Sinorhizobium fredii NGR234: one gene and its partner. The protein of the gene in region 1 interacts with the protein of each later gene in a pairwise test. Links are inferred from orthologs where the notes say so. Each region holds a gene or a part of one and is shown on either strand. Other genes may lie near its edges.

Region 1 (6,231 bases):
AAACCTATGTTGGCGGCAAGCTCGTCCATTCATCATGAGCAGACGCATTTAGGCGGGGGAGGAACCGGTGGATCTGTTTTCCTGGCAGTTGGGGCTGCCTGCAACACTTCTGTGCCTTGCCTTCGGCTATCTGCTCGGCTCCATCCCGTTCGGCCTGATCCTCACCCGCATGGCGGGGCTCGGCGACGTGCGCAAGATCGGCTCCGGCAATATCGGCGCGACGAACGTGCTGAGAACCGGCAACAAGAAGCTCGCGGCCGCCACGCTGCTGCTCGACGCGCTGAAGGGCACGGCAGCGGCCGCAATCGCCTCACTCTGGGGCGTTGAAGCCGGCATCGCCGCTGGTCTCGCCGCCTTTCTCGGGCATCTCTTCCCCGTCTGGCTCTCCTTCAAGGGCGGCAAGGGCGTCGCCACCTATATCGGCGTCCTGCTCGGCCTGGCGCCGCTGATGGTGCCCGCTTTCGCAGCGATCTGGCTCGCCGCGGCGAAGATCACCCGCTACTCCTCACTGTCGGCACTCATCGCTACCGCCGTCATGCCGATCGCACTCTATGCAACCGGATACGGGAAGGTCGCCCTGCTCTTCGCCCTGATGACGGTGATCACCTGGATCAAGCACCGCGCCAATATCCAGCGGCTCTTGAGCGGCACGGAAAGCCGGATCGGAGAAAAGGGATAATGCCGATCGGCGGGGCTCGACGTAACGGAACCGCGCTGACGGAACGGCAGAGGATCGCCTGGCTGCGGTTGATCCGCAGCGACAATGTCGGTCCTGCGACCTTTCGGGATCTCGTCAACCACTTCGGCTCTGCGGAGGCGGCGCTCGAGGCACTGCCGGAACTGTCGCGCCGCGGCGGCGCGGGTGGACAGTTTCGCGTCGCCTCGGTGGCGGCTGCGGAGCGCGAGTTCGAGGCCGCGCACCGGTTCGGCGCAGTGTTCGTCGGAATCGGCGAAACCGACTACCCGCCGGCGCTGAAAGAGATCGACGGCGCCCCACCGCTCCTTGCGATGAAGGGCAACCTCCAGGCGGCAAGCCGCCCCTCGCTCGGCATCGTCGGCTCGCGCAATGCCTCGGCCAGCGGTGCGAAATTCGCCGCGATGATCGCGCGCGATGCCGGTGCCGCCGGCTACGCCATCACCTCCGGCCTCGCGCGCGGCATCGACACCGCTGCGCATCGAGCCAGCCTCGGAACCGGCACGATCGCCGCTCTCGCGGGCGGCCTCGACCGACCCTACCCGCCGGAGAATATCGGACTCCTGCAGGAGATCACCGCAGGCGAAGGATTGGCGATCAGTGAAATGCCGTTCGGCTGGGAGCCGCGCGCCCGCGACTTTCCGCGAAGGAACCGCCTGGTCGCCGGCATCAGTCTCGGCGTCGCCATTGTCGAGGCGGCCAGCCGTTCGGGATCGCTCATCACCGCCCGCTACGCGGCCGATTTCGGCCGGCTCGTCTTCGCCGTACCGGGCTCGCCGCTCGATCCGCGCTGTCACGGAACGAACGATCTCCTGAAACAAGGCGCGATCGTCACCACTTCCACGGCCGATGTGCTCGAGGGATTGGCCCCTCTAAGCCGTGACGATCTCTTCTCGCGCCTGAATGCCCGGGAACCGGCGGTCGAACCCGCGCCCTCAGGGCCGCCGGCAACGGCGACGCTCGGCGAAGGCGGCCGCGCGCTTGTCGTCGAAGCGCTCGGCCCGACCCCGGTCGAGATCGACGATATCATTCGCCACACCGGACTTGCCGCCTCCGAGGTCCACCTTGTACTGCTCGAACTCGATCTCGCCGGCCAGCTCTGCCGTCACGGGGCGAATCTCGTATCCCTCGCTCCTCCGCAATAGGGGCGGAAACGCAGATGTACGCCGCCTCGCGACACGCGCAGAAATCGAAAAACGAACCACCACGAGTTGCGGTAAATCGAATATTGCGATTTGGTTGCGATCGGTCGGGATGTCGCTATTTTCGTGAAACCCCTTGACCGCGCCCGAATCCCTGTCCATTTCGTGGCCACAACAAAGGCCGCGCAACGCCTGCGCCTTGCCAGAAGAGATTGTCTCAGAGAATGACGATGAATGTTGTAGTGGTGGAATCGCCTTCCAAGGCCAAGACGATCAACAAGTATCTGGGCCCCGGCTACAAGGTGCTTGCTTCGTTCGGCCATGTGCGGGATCTGCCGGCCAAGGACGGATCGGTTCGCCCGGACGAAGACTTCGAAATGTCGTGGGAAGTCGACGGCGCCTCCGCCAAGCGGATGAAGGACATTGCCGACGCCGTGAAGTCGTCGGACGGACTGATCCTGGCAACCGACCCGGACCGGGAAGGTGAAGCGATCTCCTGGCATGTGCTCGACCTCCTCAAGAAAAAGAAGGTCATCGGCGACAAGCCGGTCAAGCGCGTCGTCTTCAATGCGATCACCAAGAAGGCCGTGCTCGATGCGATGGCCGATCCGCGCGACATCGACATTTCGCTCGTCGACGCCTATCTCGCCCGCCGCGCGCTCGACTACCTCGTCGGCTTCAACCTTTCGCCGGTTCTGTGGCGCAAGCTGCCTGGCGCCCGTTCGGCCGGTCGCGTCCAATCGGTGGCGCTGCGGCTCGTCTGCGATCGCGAGGCCGAGATCGAACGCTTCGTCACGGAAGAATACTGGAATATCTCGGCGCTCCTGAAGACACCGCGCGGCGACGAGTTCGAAGCGCGGCTCGTCTCGGCCGACGGCAAGCGGCTGCAGCCGAAAGCGGTTGGCAACGGCGAGGAGGCCAATCGGCTGAAGGCCCTGCTCGACGGCGCGAGCTATGTGGTCGAAAGCGTCGAGGCGAAGCCCGTCAAGCGAAACCCGGGTCCGCCCTTCACAACCTCGACGCTGCAGCAGGCCGCCTCCTCCAAGCTCGGTTTCTCGGCGTCGCGCACCATGCAGGTGGCACAGAAGCTCTACGAGGGCGTCGATGTCGGCGGCGAGACCGTCGGTCTGATCACTTATATGCGTACGGACGGCGTACAGATGGCGCCGGAAGCGATCGATGCGGCGCGCCGGGCGATCGGCAGCCAGTTCGGCACCCGCTACCTGCCGGAAAAGCCGCGCTTCTATTCGACCAAGGCGAAGAACGCCCAGGAAGCCCACGAAGCGATCCGCCCGACGGACTTCAACCGCACCCCCGATGAGGTGCGCCGCTTCCTCGACGGCGACATGCTGAAGCTCTACGACCTGATCTGGAAGCGCGGCATCGCCAGCCAGATGGCATCGGCCGAGATCGAGCGGACGACGGCGGAGATCGCCGCCGACAACGGCGGCAAGAAGGCCGGCCTGCGCGCCACCGGCTCCGTCATCCGCTTCGACGGCTTCATCGCCGCCTATACCGACATGAAGGAAGACGGCGAGCAGGCGGACGACGGCGATGAGAGCGGCCGGCTGCCCGAGATCAATGCGCGCGAAAATCTCGCCAAGCAGAAGATCAACGCCACCCAGCACTTCACCGAGCCGCCGCCGCGCTATTCGGAAGCGACGCTGATCAAGAAGATGGAAGAGCTCGGCATCGGGCGCCCCTCGACCTATGCCGCGACGATCAGCACGCTCGTCGACCGCGACTATGTGGAGATCGACAAGCGCAAGTTGATGCCGCAGGCCAAGGGCCGGCTGGTGACGGCGTTCCTCGAGAGCTTCTTCACCCGCTATGTCGAATACGATTTCACCGCATCTCTCGAGGAAAAGCTCGACCAGATCTCGGCCGGCGAGCTCAATTGGAAGGACGTCCTGCGCGAGTTCTGGAAGGATTTCTTCTCGCAGATCGAGGACACCAAGGAACTGCGCGTCACCAATGTGCTCGATGCGCTCAACGAGGAGCTTGCACCGCTCGTCTTCCCGAAACGCGAGGACGGCGGCGACCCGCGCACCTGCCAGGTCTGCGGCACCGGCAAGCTCTCGCTGAAGCTGGGCAAATACGGCGCCTTCGTCGGCTGCTCGAACTATCCGGAATGCAACTACACGCGCCAGCTGTCGTCCGACAGCAACGGCGATGCGGAAGCGGCCGTGTCGAACGAGCCGCAGAGCCTCGGCAAGGATCCGCACACCGGCGAGGAAATCACCCTGCGCAGCGGTCGCTTCGGTCCCTATGTCCAGCGGGGCGACGGCAAGGACGCCAAGCGCGCGAGCCTGCCGAAGGGCTGGACGCCGGCGACGATCGACCACGAGAAGGCGCTCGCTCTTCTCTCGCTGCCGCGCGACATCGGCAAGCACCCGGAAACCGGCAAGATGATCTCGACCGGGATTGGCCGCTACGGACCGTTCGTGCTGCATGACGGCACCTATGCCAATCTGGAATCGGTGGAGGACGTCTTTTCGATCGGCCTCAATCGCGCCGTTTCGGCTCTTGCCGACAAGCAGTCGAAGGGTGCAGGCGGCGGGCGCACCGCGGCTGCCGCCCTCAAGGAACTCGGGGAACATCCCGACGGCGGCGTGATGACTGTGCGCGACGGGCGCTTCGGCCCCTATGTCAACTGGGGCAAGGTGAACGCCACCCTGCCGAAGGGCAAGGATCCGCAGTCCGTGACCGTCGAAGAGGCGCTGGCACTGATCGCCGAACGTGCGGCGAAAGGTGGCGTGTCGAAGGGCAAGGCGGGCAATGGCAAGGCGGCCAGGGGCAGATCCTCGACCGCGGCAACCAAGAGCACGGCGGCGAAAGCCGAGAAGCCCAAGGCGGCCGCAAAGGCGAAGAGCAAGACGGCCGCGAAGGCCAAGAAGGGCTGACGTTGAGTAGAATTCCGCGCGATCCGACCGAACGGCGCACAAAAAGTGCCGGCAAGAAGCAGTTGCGCGCAGCCCAGGCGGCGCCCGCAGTCAAGGACGCGATCATCCACGGCGCCGTTCCGCCGCGCGACGTGCTCATGCGCTTCATCGCCGAGAATCCGCAGCAGGCCTCGAAGCGGGAGATCGCCAAGGCGTTCGGCCTGAAGGGCGAGGCGCGCGTCGAACTCAAGGCGCTGCTCCGCTCGCTGGAGGAGGACGGGCTGGTCGAGAAGAAGCGCAAGTCGCTCGTTCGCCCCGGTGCCCTGCCGCCCGTCACCGTGCTCGACATCACCATCCGCGATATCGACGGCGAATTGATCGGCCGCCCGGCCGAATGGCTCGACGACGACGGCGTCGCACCGGCGGTCCTGATCCGCCAGTCGGCGGCCGGCAAGGCGAAGGGCAAGGCGCCGGTCGGCGGTCTCGGCGACCGGGTGCTCGCCAAGATCTTCCCGGCCAAGGAGCGGGGCGGCCCCGCCTATACGGCGCGCATCATCAAGATCCTCGACAAGCGCAAGGATGCCGTGCTCGGCGTGTTCCGCGCGACTCCGGGCGGCGGCGGTCGACTGATGCCGATCGACAAGCGCGGCGAGGAAGTCCTCGTCGACGCGGAATTCACGGGCGACGCCAAGGACGGCGACCTCGTCGAAGTGCATCTCGCCCGGCTCGGCCGTTACGGCCTGCCGCGCGCCCAGGTGCAGACCGTCATCGGCTCCGTCGCCTCCGAAAAGGCGATCTCGATGATAGCCATCCATGCGCATGGCATTCCGCATGTCTTCCCAGAGCGCGTACTGCAGGAGGCCGATGCGGCAGAGGCCGCCACGATGGCGCACCGCGAGGACTGGCGCTCGCTGCCGCTCGTCACCATCGACCCGGCCGACGCCAAGGACCACGACGACGCCGTTCACGCCGAACCGGATCCCTCCCCCGACAATCCCGGCGGCGTTATCGTCACCGTCGCGATCGCCGACGTCTCCTGGTATATCCGGGCGAAATCGGCTCTCGATCTCGAAGCGTTGAAACGCGGCAATTCTGTCTATTTCCCCGATCGTGTCGTGCCGATGCTGCCCGAGCGCATCTCCAACGATCTCTGCTCGCTGAAGGAAGGTGTCGACCGGCCTGCGCTGGCGGTGCGGATGCGTTTCTCGAAGGAGGGCCGCAAGGCGGGACATACGTTCCACCGCATCATGATGCGCAGCGCCGCCAAGCTTTCCTATCAACAGGCCCAGGCCGCCATCGACGGGTCGCCGGACGACAAGACCGGGCCGATCCTGGAACCGATCCTGAAGCCGCTGTGGGAGGGCTACCGCATCCTCAGCCGCGGGCGGGAGCGGCGCCAGCCACTCGAACTCGACATGCCCGAGCGCAAGATCATCCTGAAGCCGGACGGAACCGTCGACCGGGTCTTCGTGCCGGAACGCCTCGATGCCCACAAGCTCATCGAGGAAATGAT
Region 2 (4,398 bases), 1.0 Mb from region 1 along the record:
GTCGCGCCGCGCTTTCCGCCTATTTTCTGGAGGAGCTGCTCTTGCCGCCCGTGCCGACGGCGCAGACTTCCGCCCGCGGCGACGGTGTCGCTCGTCCCGAAAACGCCGAGGTCTCCGGGCGCATCGTGCCTGGCTGATCACGATTGGATCAACCGCCCAAAGATCCGCTACCACACATACGGAACGAGCCGATAACGCACCCGTTGCGCATAGGCGTCGTACCCCGCGAGGCCGGCGCGAAGCGCCTTTTCCTCGATGCCGATCCGGATGGCGAGCAGGGCTGCGAGCCCCAATGCGGCCAGCAGCCCCCACCAGGAACCGAGCAGCAGCGACGTGCCGGCGACGAACAGCAGGCTGCCGCTGTAGAGCGGATGGCGGACATAGCGATAGGGGCCTGTCGTGACCACGCTTTGTCCCCGCTCGCTCTGCACCTTCACAACCGGTGCGGCGAAGCTGTTTTCGCGCATGACCCGGTAGTTGAAGCCGATCGAGAGCACGAGCAGCAGCGCGCCGGCGGCCTGTGCCCATGATGGTACCGCCGACCATTTGAATCGTGCGGCATCGAGCGCCATGAAGGCGAAGGCGCCGAACAGGAACAGGAGGAGCACGGAAAGGAGCACCTTGTCGGCCTTTGGCTGGTCCTTCTGGATGGGGGCGGCCAATCGCTCCCTGAGCAGCGCCGGATCATGCCAGGCAAGCAGCAGCCCGGTGATGAGAGAAAGCGCCAGCATGATGGCGAGGTAAATCCAGGCGGCCGGCCAGTCGAAGGTTCCGGCCGAAGCGAAGAGAACAGCTCCCATGATCCCGAACCAGATGACGGTCTGGACGATCAGCCTGACGACCATCGGTCAGCTCCTTGCAATGCCTATGCTGCCCCGGCGCTCTCGAAGCTAGCGGCGCAGTGGGGCACGTTTGCGGCAAGCCGGTCTCGTTTTTCGGCGCGTTCACGATGTTGTGGCTCGGGCGCGCCTCAAAACGGCAGCGGCGGATTCCCATATGGTCTCCGTTGCCACGCCGTCCAGCAGAAAGGAGGGCTTGAATGTACCGCTACATGATGAAGGAGCTGATGCTGATCATCGCCGGCCTGACGGTCTGCGCCCTTCTGATCCTGCTCGTCACCCAGATGCCGGTTGCATCGCTTTGAGGTCGGCCGCTATTCAAGCCCCGCCGAGGATTTCCATCGTTCGGGGATCTCGGGCGCCGTGGTAATAATGGTCGAGCGCTTTTGCAAAAGCTCCGACAGTCGGGTCGGCGGCCTCGAAGAGCGTCATCGACGAGCGGAACTTCAGATCGTCCGGCCGGCCGAGGATGGAGAGAGCGCTGCGCCCTCTGACTGCGTTCACAGCCTCCGTGCATTCACGAAGTCGCCGGCCGAGCAGCGGGTGCTTGAGAAAGGCCCGCGCCTCGTCGAGATCCGCCAGCGCGTAATACTGCGCCATCGACGAATGGCCTAGGCCCTGGATCTGCGGAAAGATGAACCACATCCAGTGGGTCCGCTTGGCGCCGGCGCGAAGCTCCGCCAGCGCGCTCTCGTAGACGCCCTCCTGCGCCTTGACGAAACGTTCGAGATCGAAGGCCTCGCTCATCGTTGCCTTCCCTTGGCTGCTAGGAAGACCCGCCGCTGCTCCGTTACCATCGCTGATGAACATGGACCTTGATCAGCCGCTCGTAAAGTGCGGCGATCGCCTCCATGGTCGCCCCACCGATCGGAGCAAGCGCGCTGGCCGCCGCATTCGATTGCGCCTGGCCGGCGTTGCGGGCGCCGGGGATGACGACCGAAACGGCCTCCTGCGCGACGATCCAGCGAAGCGCGAATTGCGCCATAGGCACATCGGCGGGCACCAGCCTGCGCAGCTCTTCCACCGCTTCCAGCGCCGCCTCGAACGGCACGCCGGCGAAGGTCTCGCCGACGTCGAAGGCTTCACCGTGGCGGTTGTAGTTGCGGTGATCATCCGCAGCGAAGACCGTGTCCTTGCCGATCTTGCCTGAAAGCAGGCCGGAGGCCAGCGGCACGCGCACGATGATACCGACATTCTTTCTCTTCGCTTCGGCAAAGAAAAGGTCATGCGGTCGCTGCCGGAAGATATTGTAGATGATCTGGATCGTGGCGACGCCCGGATATTCGATCGCCTTCAGGGCCTCCTCGACCCTTTCGACCGAGACGCCGTAGTGACGGATCTTGCCCTTGGCCGCGATTTTGTCGAGCGCGCCGAAAAGCTCGGGCCGGTAATAGACGTCCGTCGGCGGGCAGTGGAGTTGGACGAGATCGAGGGTCTCGACGCCGAGATTCTTGAGGCTGCGGTCGATGAAGGCTTCGACATTGGCGCCGGTATAGCCATCGGCGACATGCGGATTGAGTCGTCGCCCGGCCTTGGTGGCGACGAACGGCTTTTCGCCGCCGCGCTCCTTCAGCACCGCAGCGATGATCTTTTCCGAACGGCCGTCGCCATAGACGTCGGCCGTATCGATGAAGGTGACGCCGTTGTCGAGCGCGGCGTTGAGGGCGCGCTTGCCGTCTTCCTCGCTGACATCGCCCCAGGAACCGCCGATCTGCCAGGCGCCGAAGCCGATCTCCGAAATTGTTGCGCCCGTCCGTCCCAAAACTCTCGTCTTCATCTGAAGGTCTCCTCGATCACCCTTTTGCCGCGGCGGGTGCCACGCAAATTGTCGGTCATTTGTATGATGATTGTGAGGCTGAGCGAAAGGGGCGGTCAGGTATCGAGCGAAACGATCGCCCTGCCGCGACTGAGATCACTCACCAGGGTGAGTGTGGCTTCCGCCGCGTCCTTCCGAAAATCGATCACCAGCATGGCACCGGTGTCGGTGAAGCTTTCGCTGGCGATCGCGATGCCGCGGGCGGTGAGCCGTGCCTTGATGAGGGCGAGATCGGCGAAGTCGCAGGCGACCGTGGCACGGTGCGTCTCGACCCGTTCGACCTTTTCCGCCGCCCTGAGACAGAGTGCGGCGGTGCCGCCATAGGCGCGGATCAGGCCGCCGCTGCCGAGCAGAACGCCGCCGAACCAGCGCGTCACGACGACCACGACCCGGTCGAGCGACTGGCCGTCGATCGCCGCCAGGATCGGCTTGCCCGCCGTGCCGCTCGGCTCGCCATCGTCATTGAAGCGGTATGTCTGGCCGATCCGCCAGGCCCAGCAATTGTGGTTGGCGGCCGGCTCGGAATGGGCGGCGAGAAAGGCCTTTGCCGCTTGCTCGTCGTCGATCGAGCCGGCGATCGCCACAAAGCGGCTCTTCCTGATTTCCTGTGCCGAGGTCTCGATGCGCTGGAGCGTGAACATCCGCTGCTTCCCGGTTTGGCAACGCTGATAGCGGAATGGAGGCGCTTCGTCATCCTCGATGGACTGCTTGCCGAGGCGCAGCATCGCCCCTCCCCAAAGGTGGGAGGGGCTTTGGCGCCCGTTGCGGCCGAGTGCCCTGCCTGAAAATTTCGGCCTCGTTGCATCGGTCAAAAGGGAGTGAAGAGTGTGCGGCATCTCAAGCCCCTCCCACTTGTGGGGAGGGGTTGGGGAGGGGAAGTTTTTGGTCGCTCAGCCGATTGTCATCAGGCTGGCATTGCCGCCGGCGGCGGCCGTGTTGATCGAGGTGGAAACCTCCTCGACCAGCCAGTTCAGGCAATAGGCGTCCGGATTGCGGGCGATCTCCTCGCCCGAGGCGGCCTGGACCAGCACGAGCGGACCGGGCAATGCCGCAATTGCCTTGTTGACTTGGCGGATGCGCTCGGCGTCGCCTTCGACCAGGGCACCGGCGAACGGGCCGTCGGCGGCCCAGTCCTTCGACCAGGAGACGCGCAGGGCCACACTGTGCGGCAGGGACTTCAGCGAGGCCTGCAGGCCGCAGGCGGCATCGACGACGACGCTGTTGCCGGTTGCAAGCGCTGCGGCGAGCTGGTGGTAAAGCCCGCTCTCGGTCGCCGGCACAAGCAGGACACGGCCGCGCGGATGCAGTGCATAGAGGTTGCGCTCGCCGACCGGGCCGGGGAGTTCGAGGTCCAGTCCCAGCGCTGAGCTGCTGCCGGCATTGCGGGCTGTCTCCGCCTCCGCCGTCGCACCCTTGCCGTCGAGCCACTTGGCGAAATCGAGCAGCGTCGGGTCAATATGCACGGAGCTGTGCTGCGGCGGCACCGGGGCCGGCGTTACCAGCCGGCCGAGATAGAGCGGTCCGCCGGCCTTCGGACCGGTGCCGGAAAGGCCGCGGCCGCCGAAGGGTTGGACTCCCACCACCGCGCCGATGATGTTGCGGTTGACATAGAGGTTGCCGGCCTTGATGCGGCTCGTCACATGGGCGATCGTCTCGTCGAGCCGCGTGTGCAGGCCGAAGGTCAGCCCGTAGCCGGTGGCGTTGATGTCGTCGATCAGCCGATCGAGATTGTCGCGGCGGTAG

What was found.
Region 2: the proteins of topA (region 1) and NGR_RS11855 interact in binary tests that used the Escherichia coli proteins (3 or more experiments, as listed by UniProt). The link is inferred for Sinorhizobium fredii NGR234 from one-to-one orthologs.

The regions. Positions count from the first base shown.
Region 1 is NC_012587.1:1,149,336-1,155,566, reverse strand. Bases 1,719-4,939 are described here. They hold topA (type I DNA topoisomerase), read left to right. Parts: upstream 1,719-2,066; coding sequence 2,067-4,739; downstream 4,740-4,939. Other genes in these bases: rnr (ribonuclease R), read left to right, coding at 4,742-4,939; dprA (DNA-processing protein DprA), read left to right, coding at 1,719-1,839. Also shown: NGR_RS16725 (dihydroorotase), read left to right, coding at 1-38; glycerol-3-phosphate 1-O-acyltransferase PlsY, read left to right, coding at 68-679; more of dprA, read left to right, coding at 679-1,718; more of rnr, read left to right, coding at 4,940-6,231. UniProt on the Escherichia coli protein: Releases the supercoiling and torsional tension of DNA, which is introduced during the DNA replication and transcription, by transiently cleaving and rejoining one strand of the DNA duplex.
Region 2 is NC_012587.1:100,425-104,822, forward strand. The notes cover bases 1,505-4,398. They hold NGR_RS11855 (IMPACT family protein), read right to left. Parts: upstream 3,297-4,398; coding sequence 2,712-3,296; downstream 1,505-2,711. Other genes in these bases: NGR_RS11845 (DUF1810 domain-containing protein), read right to left, coding at 1,505-1,586; NGR_RS11850 (aldo/keto reductase), read right to left, coding at 1,630-2,616; putA (trifunctional transcriptional regulator/proline dehydrogenase/L-glutamate gamma-semialdehyde dehydrogenase), read right to left, coding at 3,546-4,398. In the rest of the region: NGR_RS11835 (helix-turn-helix transcriptional regulator), read left to right, coding at 1-137; NGR_RS11840 (methyltransferase family protein), read right to left, coding at 168-845; more of NGR_RS11845, read right to left, coding at 1,158-1,504.